Regions from separate parts of the Geobacillus sp. 47C-IIb genome, predicted to be linked through region 3. Evidence: a T-box and tRNA genes for the amino acid it is inferred to sense, from the RefSeq annotation. Region 3 holds a T-box; the other regions hold tRNA genes.

Region 1 (3,950 bases), 1.0 Mb from region 3:
TATTTCTCCCCACGGATCACCGTCACATTCCCATCCACCGTTCCTTCAATCCGGATCGATCCATTGCGAACGACAATATCCCCTTTGACAGTTTCACCTTTTGGCACGATGACCGTATGGTCACGGATGATGACAGGTTCATCAGCCGAAACGGAAAATGAGCCTTTTCCCCCCCATGAGGAAGCAACGCTTCCTACAGTGAGAAGAAGAAACAGAGAAGCGGCAGTCAACAGTGGATGCCCGTGCAACCAACGACGCAGCCGCACTGTCTTTCTCTCTTTCGGCATGGCCCCCATCACCGTTGCTGTAAATGATGACGGTGCGGTCACGTGGGAGGCATATTGTAGAAAGGCGACCGTCTTTTTTAATTCATGAAAATGGGCAGCACAAGCGGCGCACGAACGTAAATGCTCTTTTAGCCGTAGCTCCTCATCCGGCTGAAGATCGCCGTCAAGATAGCTGTGCATAAGTGATACTATTTCTTTCGGACATTCCATAGTCTCCCACCCTTTTATAAATGGCCCAGTTGCCTGCGCAACGCTTCACGGCCGCGATGCAGCCTCGTTTTCACTGTACCAACCGGCAAGCCTAAAATCTCACTAATCTCCTGCAATGACAAATCTTCGATGTATTTTAGTACGATCACGCTTCGGTATTTCTCCGGCAGCTGCTCAATTGCACGCTGGACTGTCTCCTGTAGTTCCAAGCTTTCCACTGCCTCTTCAGGCGACGCCTCGCGAGAAGGAAGCTGAGCCTGCATCGTCAATCCATCCGTGCCGTTTAATTCCTCATCCAAATACACATCTGGTTTTCGTTTTCTCAACTTATCGATCGTTAAGTTCGTGGCAATGCGGTATAGCCACGTCGAAAACTTCATATTTGGATTGTATGTGTCAATATGGACGTAAGCACGGATGAACGCTTCCTGTGCCGCATCTTCCGCCTCATGGCGATTTCCGAGCATTCGGTAACAAAGGCGGTAAATCTTATCTTTATACAAATCGACAAGATCGGCATATGCGTTTTGGTCGCCTTTTCGGATCGCCCTAATTCTTTTTTTAATAAATAGATCCATAAAATACAATACCCCCGCCCTTACGGCTCATCTTATATTACGGCGCTTGATGAAGAAAAGTTTCATGCAACATGTTTATTGTATCATAGAACTGAAAAAAGAGGGGAGGTCAAAAGAATGACCTCCCCTCGATCACAGCGAGGAAAAAGCGATTTTACATTGCTCTCCGAGCAGCCCGTCAAACGAGTTTCTCTCCAAATAGTGATCCCATCAATGCTACGGCGACAGAGGCAGTTTTATTGCGTTCATCTAAAATCGGGTTCACCTCAACAAATTCAGCGGAGGTGATGATTTGCGCTTCAGCCAGCATCTCCATGGCCAAGTGGCTCTCCCGATACGTCAACCCGCCAATAACCGGCGTACCAACTCCTGGCGCATCGCTCGGGTCAAGCCCATCCAAATCAAGCGACAAGTGGACACCATCCGTCCGCTCTTTTAAATAGGCAATTGTTTCTTCCATCACCTTCGTCATCCCAAGCCGGTCAACCTCATGCATCGTATAAATTTTGATCCCTTTTTCCCGGATAAATTTCTTCTCCCCGTCATCAAGTGACCGAACCCCGATCAATACGACATGTTCCGGCTTAACTTTCGGACTGTATCCGCCGATCCCCGTCAGCGCTGGATGACCGAATCCAAGGCTTGCCGCCAGCGGCATACCATGAATGTTTCCAGATGGCGAAGTCTCCTCAGTATTAACATCGCCGTGCGCATCATACCAAATGACGCCCAACCGTTCATAGTGTTTAGCCACTCCAGCGAGCGTGCCGATCGCAATGCTATGGTCACCACCTAACACCAGCGGAAAGCGACCTCGTTTGACCACTTCATCAACAGCCGTCGCCAGCTTTTCATTCGCTTCCGCAACCGCTTTCAAATTACGCAATTGTGAAGCACCCTGTTCGTGCAATCGCTCCACCTTTCCAATCGGAATATCGCCCAAATCTTCAATATCGTAATGCAGACGTTCCAGCCGTTCAATCACCCCTGCATAGCGGATTGCGCTCGGCCCCATATCGACGCCGCGTCGCGTTTGTCCTAAATCCATTGGTACACCGATAATAGAGATTGGTTTCATGTTGTCTTCTCTCCTTTCCCGTTTCCCCTTATGCCCTTATTGTAGGGGAAACGGGGGCGATGACTCAACTCGACACTTTTTCGAATATTTATACCTTTGGGACTTCCTAGTCTACTTTCATTTAGCTGAGACTAGAGGCAAAAAAAAAGAGCAGTCTACTTCGGAATGCGAAGTAGACTGCTCTTGATGGAGCCTATCGGGATCGAACCGATGACCTCCTGCGTGCAAAGCAGGCGCTCTCCCAGCTGAGCTAAGGCCCCGTTCAAAGCGGAAGACGGGACTCGAACCCGCGACCCCCACCTTGGCAAGGTGGTGTTCTACCACTGAACTACTTCCGCATCATGATGAGCCATGGAGGACTCGAACCTCCGACCCTCTGATTAAAAGTCAGATGCTCTACCTACTGAGCTAATGGCTCACGGTTAAGATAACACTCTAAAGTACCGATTAGCTCTACCCGCCCCTTCCTCTACTAGCTAATTCAAGGATGTTAGATGCGTCGGGACAATGCTGATCTACGTCTTGTACCATTTTATGCACAAAAAAATAATGGCTGGGCTAGCTGGATTCGAACCAGCGCATCACGGAGTCAAAGTCCGTTGCCTTACCGCTTGGCTATAGCCCAACGTCATAAGGGATATTGTATTCGATAATCAGTATGCCAATTTTGAGAGCAATTATACGTTTTTAAATCAACCGTCCTTAAAAGGACGGTTGATTTCAAAGAGTGACCCGTACGGGATTCGAACCCGTGTTACCGCCGTGAAAGGGCGGTGTCTTAACCACTTGACCAACGGGCCAAAAAAACGATGGAGCTTCCAACCGGGCTCGAACCGGTGACCTCTTCCTTACCATGGAAGTGCTCTACCTACTGAGCTATGGAAGCGTAAAAATGGCTCCGCAAGTAGGATTCGAACCTACGACCTACCGGTTAACAGCCGGTTGCTCTACCGCTGAGCTATTGCGGAACGATACAACATTGCCTAGCGACGACCTACTCTTGCAGGGGCGCTGGCCCCAACTACCATCGGCGCTGGAGAGCTTAACTTCCGTGTTCGGGATGGGAACGGGTGTTTCCTCTCCGCTATCATCACTAGGCAATGATTTATTTACTTAGACACTAATTATTATATTCATGTCATTGGTTTTGTCAACAGGAAATTCATTCCTTCAAAACTAGATAACCGTTTGGTGGGAAGAAGCCTCCGCTTTTCGTACTGTCTAGCTCCGGCCGCCACTTTTCTAGGTTAAGCCCTCGATCGATTAGTATCCGTCAGCTCCACGTGTCGCCACGCTTCCACCTCGGACCTATCGACCTCGTCATCTTCGAGGGATCTTACTCGCCTAACGCGATGGGAAATCTCATCTTGAGGGGGGCTTCACGCTTAGATGCTTTCAGCGCTTATCCCTTCCGCACATAGCTACCCAGCGGTGCCCCTGGCGGGACAACTGGTACACCAGCGGTGCGTCCATCCCGGTCCTCTCGTACTAAGGACAGCTCCTCTCAAATTTCCTACGCCCACGACGGATAGGGACCGAACTGTCTCACGACGTTCTGAACCCAGCTCGCGTACCGCTTTAATGGGCGAACAGCCCAACCCTTGGGACCGACTACAGCCCCAGGATGCGATGAGCCGACATCGAGGTGCCAAACCTCCCCGTCGATGTGGACTCTTGGGGGAGATCAGCCTGTTATCCCCGGGGTAGCTTTTATCCGTTGAGCGATGGCCCTTCCATGCGGAACCACCGGATCACTAAGCCCGACTTTCGTCCCTGCTCGACCTGTCCGTCTCGCAG
Region 2 (3,950 bases), 960 kb from region 3:
ACAAAATAAATATTTTATCTATATAATAAAAACTGTCCGATTTTGAAGTTTTGGTTTTATGCGAAGATTGATTTTAAGAAAAAACGCTTGACATCTGTTGGAAAAATGATATATTAGTAAACTGCTTGAGGTTTTGCTTGTGTCTACGCCTACAAGCAGGAACAGGAAAGGTCAGTTTCTCGACAAAAGGTTGCGAAAATGAAAGTTCAAGAGATAGTTTTGTTTCTTGAAAGTTGAACGGAACAAAACAAAAAAAGAATAAAAAAACTATTGACAATAAATCAAAATCATTTATAATAAATAATGTCGCCATTGCCTAGTGGTGATAGCGGAGAGGAAACACCCGTTCCCATCCCGAACACGGAAGTTAAGCTCTCCAGCGCCGATGGTAGTTGGGGCCAGCGCCCCTGCAAGAGTAGGTCGCTGCTAGGCATAGAATACGGAGTATTAGCTCAGCGGGAGAGCACCACGTTGACAGCGTGGGGGTCACTGGTTCGATCCCAGTATACTCCACCATCATGGGGCGTTAGTTCAGGGGGAGAACGCTTCGCTGGCAGCGAAGAGGTCAGGGGTTCAAATCCCCTACGCTCCATTGATTATGCGGTCGTGGCGGAATGGCAGACGCGCTAGGTTGAGGGCCTAGTGGGGGCGACCCCGTGGAGGTTCAAGTCCTCTCGACCGCATCGCTCCAAATAGTTACGGAGGAGTACCCAAGTCTGGCTGAAGGGGTCGGTTTCGAAAACCGATAGGGGTGTCACAGCCCGCGGGGGTTCGAATCCCTCCTCCTCCGCCATAAATTCATCAACAATGAGTCTCCTTCTTAATATTATGCCGACTTAGCTCAATTGGTAGAGCAACTGAATCGTAATCAGTAGGTTGCGGGTTCAAGTCCTGCAGTCGGCATTGTTAATCATGGAGGGGTAGCGAAGTGGCTAAACGCGGCGGACTGTAAATCCGCTCCCTTTGGGTTCGGCGGTTCGAATCCGTCCCCCTCCATTTTTATTTCTTATAAACGGGCCTATAGCTCAGCTGGTTAGAGCGCACGCCTGATAAGCGTGAGGTCGGTGGTTCAAGTCCACTTAGGCCCATCTATTATGATGGACGACAAGAGTGATTCTTGTCGTCCTTTTTGCGTTGTCGAGGCATAATGTGCTCTACCATCTCCATGGAGAATCCTCTGACTTTCACATGTGAGTGCATGGTCTTCATTTTCAGCAGCAAAACGTCCCTTTAGTGTCTGCCATTTAACAACGAAAGGGTGCCCTGTTCAGACACCCTCCCCTGTTTTTTACATCATTCTGAAAGTGGTTTCAGCAGAGAAACTTCCGCTTCAAACAAAACTAGAAGCCGTTCACGGAACGATGGTCCGTTTGCCTAATGGACGTACTTTCCATAATCAGGGGTAGCGATACGGTCAAAATCACGGGCGAGTTTTGTCAACCCTTCGCGCAGCTCTTTGCCGGCGACAGGAGCACCGTGCCCGGTGATGGCGACTGACGGAAAGAGTGCGGCTAACTTGCGCACGGATTCGCGGGCGGCGGGCCAGTCGATTGTATAATAGCGTGGCGGGCCGTTAATTTCTGTTTGTTGGGTCAATACTTTATATAACGAGTCTTGACGGACGGTGACGAACGCATCGCCCGCGATTAAGGCAGCGTCGCGTGAACGGAATAAGGAAATGTGTCCCGGAGTGTGCCCCGGTGTGTGTATCCAACGGAACTCTGGCAAGTGCGGGACGGTGCCGTCCTCAGGAAGCGGTTGAACGCGGTTGCCTAACTGAATCGGTTCGTTTGGGAAAAACGGTGATATTTTGGCGATGAAGCCGCCTTCGACAGCAGCGTCAGGTTCAGGATAGCGAGCTTTTCCGGTCAAATAAGGAAGTTCGGCTGGGTGGGCATAGACCGTAACATTCCAATGCTTCACAAGCTCAACAATCGCCCCCACGTGGTCAAAATGGCCGTGAGTTAAAATAATCGCTTGCGGGCGGCTGTTCTCTCCAAAACGTTGTTCCACAACGGAAATAATGTCATCAGCCGACCCCGGCATGCCAGCATCGACCAATACAAACGTGCGGTCGTCCGGCCGGCCGACAAGACAAATGTTCACGATTTGGATCGTGTGACAGTACAAATCGGGCAGCACGCTAATGCCGACACCGCTTGCTGCCGATGTCGCGGGAATGAAATGGTAGTCTTCTCCATAATGCAGCTGTTCATCAGTCATTGGGACCCCTCCTATGAATGATCGTCCAACGATAGCATGCCGCCCGATCACATGAGGTATACAAAACAGCATTCGATCCGTACGGGAAATCCGCGACCTAGCTCGACAAGGATCATCGAAAAATGGTACGATAAGGAAAAAGGATGGATAAAGGAGGATAAAACGGATGAGCATTTTGAAAAAAGGGTTGGCATTTGGACTTGGATTAGCCATTGCTAGCAAAGAACAAGTGGAAAAATTGATCGATGAGTTGGTCAAAAAAGGGGAGTTGTCGCTTGATGAATCGAAAGAAGTAATCGACCAATGGAAGCAGCAAACCGAAGAGCGGAAAGCGGAAGTGCAACGACTTGTGCGCGAGCAAATCAAACAAATGATTGACAAGCTTGATTTAGCGACGAAGGAAGACGTTCGACAGCTCGAGGAGCGAATCCGCCGCCTTGAAGAAAAGGAACAAAGCGGGCAGTAAACGAATACGGCCTGTCCGCTCGCTTTTTGCCGTTGTAAGGGAGATGGTCGGATGATCGGAAAGCGGATGCGCCATATTGGTCGATATCATGAAATTGCCGTCGCCTTGCTTCGGCACGGATTCGGGATGATCGTCGATGAACTCGGTTTTTCGTCCTTTCTTTCCTTGCCGCCGCGCGGGCGAACCGAACAAGGGAAACGGGAAGGAAAAACGGTCGGAGAACGTCTGCGCCTTGTGCTCGAGGAACTCGGTCCGACATTTATTAAGCTTGGGCAAATCGCCAGCACGCGACCGGATTTGATCCCTCGATATATCATTTGCGAATTGGAAAAGTTGCAAGATCAAGTTCCACCGTTTCCATTTCCTGAGGTCCGCCGGATTGTGGAAACAGAATTGGGAGGGCCGCTCGAGGAGCTTTTTCGATCATTTGACGAAATCCCACTAGCAGCCGCTTCGCTCGGGCAAGTACATCGGGCCGTTCTTCCTTCCGGACAAGCTGTCGTGGTGAAAATACAGCGCCCGCATATTGCAGCGCGGATTGAGACGGATTTGGATATTTTACAAGACTTAGCAGTGCTCGCGGAACGGCGCTTAGATTGGGCGGCGTCTTATCGGCTCACTGAAATCGTTGACGAATTGGCAAAGTCGCTGCGGCAGGAGCTCGATTACACCATCGAGGCGCGCCATGCGGAAACGTTTGCTAATCAATTTGCCGATGACCCGTCTGTATACGTGCCCGGCGTTTTTTGGGAGTATACGACGAAACTAGTGCTGACGATGGAATATGTGGAGGGGGTTAAGCTCGGGGAAATCGAGCGCCTGAAAGAGAGCGGTCATTCGTTAAAGACACTGGCTGAGCGCTTGACTGTCTCGATGTTAAAGCAAATGTTCGAACATGGATTCTTCCATGGCGATCCTCATCCGGGCAATGTATTCGTTCTCCCCGATGGGATGCTTGCCTTTATTGATTTCGGCTTAATGGGACGCCTCCGTCCGAATGTCAAGCATCACCTTTCCTCACTTATCATCGCTTTGATGCGGCAAAACACCGACGGGGTGTTGAACGCCATTTATGGCCTCGGGCTTGTTCCGGCTGAGGTCGATGAGGGGAAGCTGCGCGACGATATTGACGAGTTGCGCGAGAAGTATTATCGTGTTCCGCTCAGCGAGGTGAGCCTTGGCGAAGCGATCGGGGATCTTTTAACGGTGGCGTTTCGGCATGGCATTCGCATTCCGAGCGACTTGACGCTGTTAGGGAAAG
Region 3 (3,950 bases):
CGAGCCACGTTGGAAATGCCCCTTTGTATTCTTCGATCAAGAAGGCGACAAACCGTTCCATCGTGGAAACAACGCCGCGGTGGATGACGACCGGGCGGTGCGGTTTTCCATCTTCGCCGATATATGTTAAGTCAAACCGCTCCGGCAAGAGGAAGTCAAGCTGTACAGTCGACAGCGTCTCATCTTTGCCGAGTGCCGTGCGCACTTGCACATCGAGCTTCGGTCCGTAAAACGCTGCTTCCCCTTCCGCTTCGTAGTAATCGAGGCCAAGTTCATCCATCGCCTCGCGCAGCATGCGTTGCGCCTTTTCCCACATCTCGTCGTCGTCGTAATATTTTTCTTTATCTTGTGGGTCGCGGTACGACAGGCGGAACGAATATTCGTCCAGCCCAAAGTCTTTGTATACTTCCAAAATCAAATTAACGACGCGCTTAAACTCGTCTTTAATTTGATCCGGGCGCACGAAAATATGGGCGTCGTTGAGCGTCATGCCGCGGACACGCTGCAGTCCAGTAAGCGCCCCGGACATTTCGTAGCGATGCATCGTGCCGAGCTCGGCGATGCGGATCGGCAGCTCACGGTAGCTATGAAGCTTGCTTTTATAAATCATCATATGGTGCGGGCAGTTCATCGGCCGCAGCACGAGCTCTTCGTTATCCATTTCCATCGGTGGGAACATGTTTTCTTTATAATGGTCCCAGTGTCCTGAGGTTTTATACAGCTCCACACTACCGAGCACCGGCGTATATACATGATCATAACCAAGGGCGATTTCTTTATCGACAATGTACCGTTCAATCAAGCGACGGATCGTCGCCCCTTTCGGCAACCAAAGCGGCAGTCCTTGTCCGACTTTTTGTGATGTCGTAAATAGCTCAAGCTCTTTGCCCAATTTGCGATGATCGCGCTCTTTCGCCTCTTCGAGCAACTGCAAATAATGGTCCAGATCTTCTTTTTTGAAAAACGCCGTACCGTAAATACGCTGCAGCATTTTGTTGTTGCTGTCACCGCGCCAGTAGGCCCCCGAGATGCTGAGCAGCTTGAACTCTTTGATTTTCCCGGTCGACGGCACGTGCACACCCCGACAAAGATCGAAAAACTCGCCTTGCTCGTAAATGGAAATCGTCTCGCCTTCCGGAATATCGTTGATGAGCTCCAGTTTCAAGTGATCACCAATTTTTTCATACAGGCGAATCGCCTCGTCGCGGCTCACTTCTTTGCGAACAACGTCAAGATTTTCCTTTACGATTTTGCGCATTTCCGCCTCAATTTTCGGCAAATCATCCGGCGTCAGCTTATGTTCCATATCAATATCATAGTAGAAGCCGTTTTCAATGACCGGGCCGACGCCAAGCTTGACGTTGTCATACAGCCGCTTGATCGCTTGCGCCATTAAATGGGCGGTGCTATGACGCAAAATATCAAGTGCCTCAGGCATGTCCTGGGTAATAATGACAAGCTCGCCGTCTTCTTGAAGCGGCGTGCGTAAATCAACAAACCGGCCGTTCAGTTTCCCGGCAATCGCTTTTTTCTTCAATCCCGGACTGATCGAGGCAGCGATGTCCTCAGTTGACGTTCCGCTCGGAAACTCCTTTTTCGCCCCGTCCGGGAACGTAATGCGAATAACGTCTGGCATGAAGTTCACTCCTTTACCTTAATGTCAAAATAAAAAAACTCCTCCCTCATAAAGGGACGAGTTTTTGTCGTGGTTCCACCCTTCTTCCCATGGCAAAAACAAAGCCATGGCTCAACACATATAACGGCCGTCGACCGGCGGCAACTACTAGACGTCGCGTTCGCTACCGCAGCTCTGAGGGGGTAAGCACATTTTTCGTGTTAGGAAGGTTCCAGCCAACGCCTTCCCTCTCTGGAAACCGTAAAAATGCGCCCATGTCCTCATCATCGCTTGTTTTCGTTCACTTTTATGACGTCATTATAGCGAAAACAACAGGAAAAATCAAGATTCTTCTCGATTTCCAGCGTTAGCGGTAAACAGATGGGCAAAATCAGCGCGACGCCGAAGGCGAAGCCGCTCTTGGAACACGTTTTGCATCGTCTGCACCATGCCATCATCCGGATGATCCGTGTACAGCTCGATTTCAGCCGGAGCAAGCGAAATAAGCGGCGCCAGAACGGAAGAATCGATATACATCGGCTGGCTGAAGACGAGATGGCGATCAATCATTTGTTTTACTTCAGCCATCGACAATTCCCGTCGGCTGCTGTCATAAAACAAAAAGTGTGGCGGGTCATGTACTAAGTAGAGGCGCGGCCATTGCGGCGTCCGGGTGGCAAGGCAGTCACGCAGCATTTGCACAAAGTTTTGGTATTCCTGTTCTAGTTTGTATTCATCAATCGCCAGCTCGACGTAATGCTGGAGGCGCTCCATATACGACTTTAAGCGGAATGTAACGAATGAAGAAAACGAAAACGATAATCCGTCACGCAAAAAGGAAGCGAATGCGCTGCGCAGAAGCACTGCACGCGAAGCGGCAAACTCCCCGCCTTTCCGGTAGTCGCGCCGCTCACCTTCTAAAAACGAATGGGCGAGCGCTAAAATTTGCTGTTGCTCCTCCACATCACGGAAATAAAAGACGTCGGAGATGATCGATAAGAGCAACCTGTCTTCCACAACCCTCCTCACAAACGCCGTCATGGCTGGTATGATATGCTCCTCAAGCACGTGCTTCTCCTCGCCATGTATGTAAACCGCCACGGTTTTGCGTCCATCGTAAGCGGCGTGAAACAGCGGACAGGCATCCTGTTTCCGTTTGTTCAGCAGCCAAAACAGTTTCTCCGCCTCGCTTGCCTCGTCAAAATGGATTTCGATCACCCGCTGTCCCCCCTTAATTCGAGATCAATGCTTGGTTTATATATATGGGGACAACCAGCTGTTTAGACTAAAAAAAGAGCCAAGCTTAACGGCGTTTCACCTGAAGGGCGGCAAGACAAAAAAAAATCGGCGTCCTACTTTTGGAAGCCGATCGTAAGAGAACGTTGCTGCGGGATCCTAGTACGCCTATTAACCGTTTTGCTCGCGACGGTTTGGCCCGGTCAGCTCAATCGGGTATGCCAAATAGCGAATCCGTTCCATAATGCGCGCCGCCTTCACTTTCTCTTCCTCGCCGCGCTGCGAATACGTTAAATGATGGGCAAGCTGCTGCATATCAAAGTTGGATGTAAAAAAGGTCGGCAAGTTTTCAAACATCCGGTATTGCAAAATCGGACCGAGCACGTCATCGCGCACCCAGCTTGACATCGACTCAGCACCAAGATCATCAAGCATCAAAATCGGCACTTTTTTCACGTAATCCAGCTTTTCGTTCATCGTCTGATCTTGGAGCGAATGTTTCAGTTCACGAAACAGCTCCGGTACATAGACAATGAGCGATGGGATGTTTCGTTTGGCAAGCTCGTTGGCGATCGCGCCAAGCAAATACGTTTTGCCGACGCCAAACGATCCGTGCAAATATAACCCTTTCATTTTTTTTCCTGGCTGGTATTCTGTCACAAACTTCTCGGCGAACTTGATCGCTTTAATCCGCCCATTATCGCTAAGATCAATATCAGACAGCGAGGCGTGCAAAATTTCACGCGGTACGAACATGCTTTGAATCAGCGATTCTTGCTGTCTTCGCTCGTCATCCTGCACCTTTTTCGGGCAGCGGTCATACTCGGTGTCAATCCGTCCACCGGTGACCACCAAATTCGGACGGTATCCCGGCAGCATGTTCGGGCATTGCTCGAGCCCTGGGCATTGGCGGCAGTGCTGGCTTTGCTCAATAAATTCATACAGCTTCATCAAACTGCGGTCAACCATGTCGTTTGACAACTGCCGCTCGTGTGCCCGCAAAAACGGCTGCACGTCCGGATGTGTCAAAATATAGGTCCTCATTTGTTCATAACGCTGCTTAAACCCTTGGTTGCCAAGCAACCGCTGCAACAAGTGG

What was found. The T-box of region 3 lies ahead of thrS (threonine--tRNA ligase). A T-box ahead of a tRNA ligase gene usually reads a tRNA of that ligase, here a tRNA-Thr.
Region 1: it has a tRNA-Thr gene. The T-box ahead of thrS (threonine--tRNA ligase) is inferred to sense a tRNA for this amino acid. The anticodon was not compared.
Region 2: it has a tRNA-Thr gene. The T-box ahead of thrS (threonine--tRNA ligase) is inferred to sense a tRNA for this amino acid. The anticodon was not compared.

Annotation. Positions count from the first base shown of each region.
Region 1 is NZ_CP061473.1:2,087,773-2,091,722, reverse strand. It holds gene rsiW (anti-sigma-W factor RsiW) at 1-497, opposite strand, end outside; gene sigW (RNA polymerase sigma factor SigW) at 512-1,075, opposite strand; gene rocF (arginase) at 1,254-2,153, opposite strand; tRNA gene IC804_RS10690 (tRNA-Ala) at 2,341-2,413, opposite strand; tRNA gene IC804_RS10685 (tRNA-Gly) at 2,420-2,491, opposite strand; tRNA gene IC804_RS10680 (tRNA-Lys) at 2,499-2,571, opposite strand; tRNA gene IC804_RS10675 (tRNA-Gln) at 2,704-2,778, opposite strand; tRNA gene IC804_RS10670 (tRNA-Glu) at 2,882-2,953, opposite strand; tRNA gene IC804_RS10665 (tRNA-Thr) at 2,964-3,039, opposite strand; tRNA gene IC804_RS10660 (tRNA-Asn) at 3,047-3,121, opposite strand; rRNA gene rrf (5S ribosomal RNA) at 3,135-3,251, opposite strand; rRNA gene IC804_RS10650 (23S ribosomal RNA) at 3,397-3,950, opposite strand, start outside.
Region 2 is NZ_CP061473.1:117,276-121,225, reverse strand. It holds rRNA gene rrf (5S ribosomal RNA) at 316-432, shown strand; tRNA gene IC804_RS00625 (tRNA-Val) at 442-516, shown strand; tRNA gene IC804_RS00620 (tRNA-Ala) at 521-592, shown strand; tRNA gene IC804_RS00615 (tRNA-Leu) at 601-683, shown strand; tRNA gene IC804_RS00610 (tRNA-Ser) at 701-793, shown strand; tRNA gene IC804_RS00605 (tRNA-Thr) at 831-903, shown strand; tRNA gene IC804_RS00600 (tRNA-Tyr) at 915-996, shown strand; tRNA gene IC804_RS00595 (tRNA-Ile) at 1,015-1,088, shown strand; gene IC804_RS00590 (MBL fold metallo-hydrolase) at 1,375-2,223, opposite strand; gene IC804_RS00585 (phasin family protein) at 2,390-2,689, shown strand; gene IC804_RS00580 (ABC1 kinase family protein) at 2,741-3,950, shown strand, end outside.
Region 3 is NZ_CP061473.1:1,074,454-1,078,403, forward strand. It holds gene thrS (threonine--tRNA ligase) at 1-1,636, opposite strand, end outside; T-box leader at 1,686-1,912, opposite strand; gene ytxC (putative sporulation protein YtxC) at 1,958-2,833, opposite strand; gene dnaI (primosomal protein DnaI) at 3,023-3,950, opposite strand, start outside.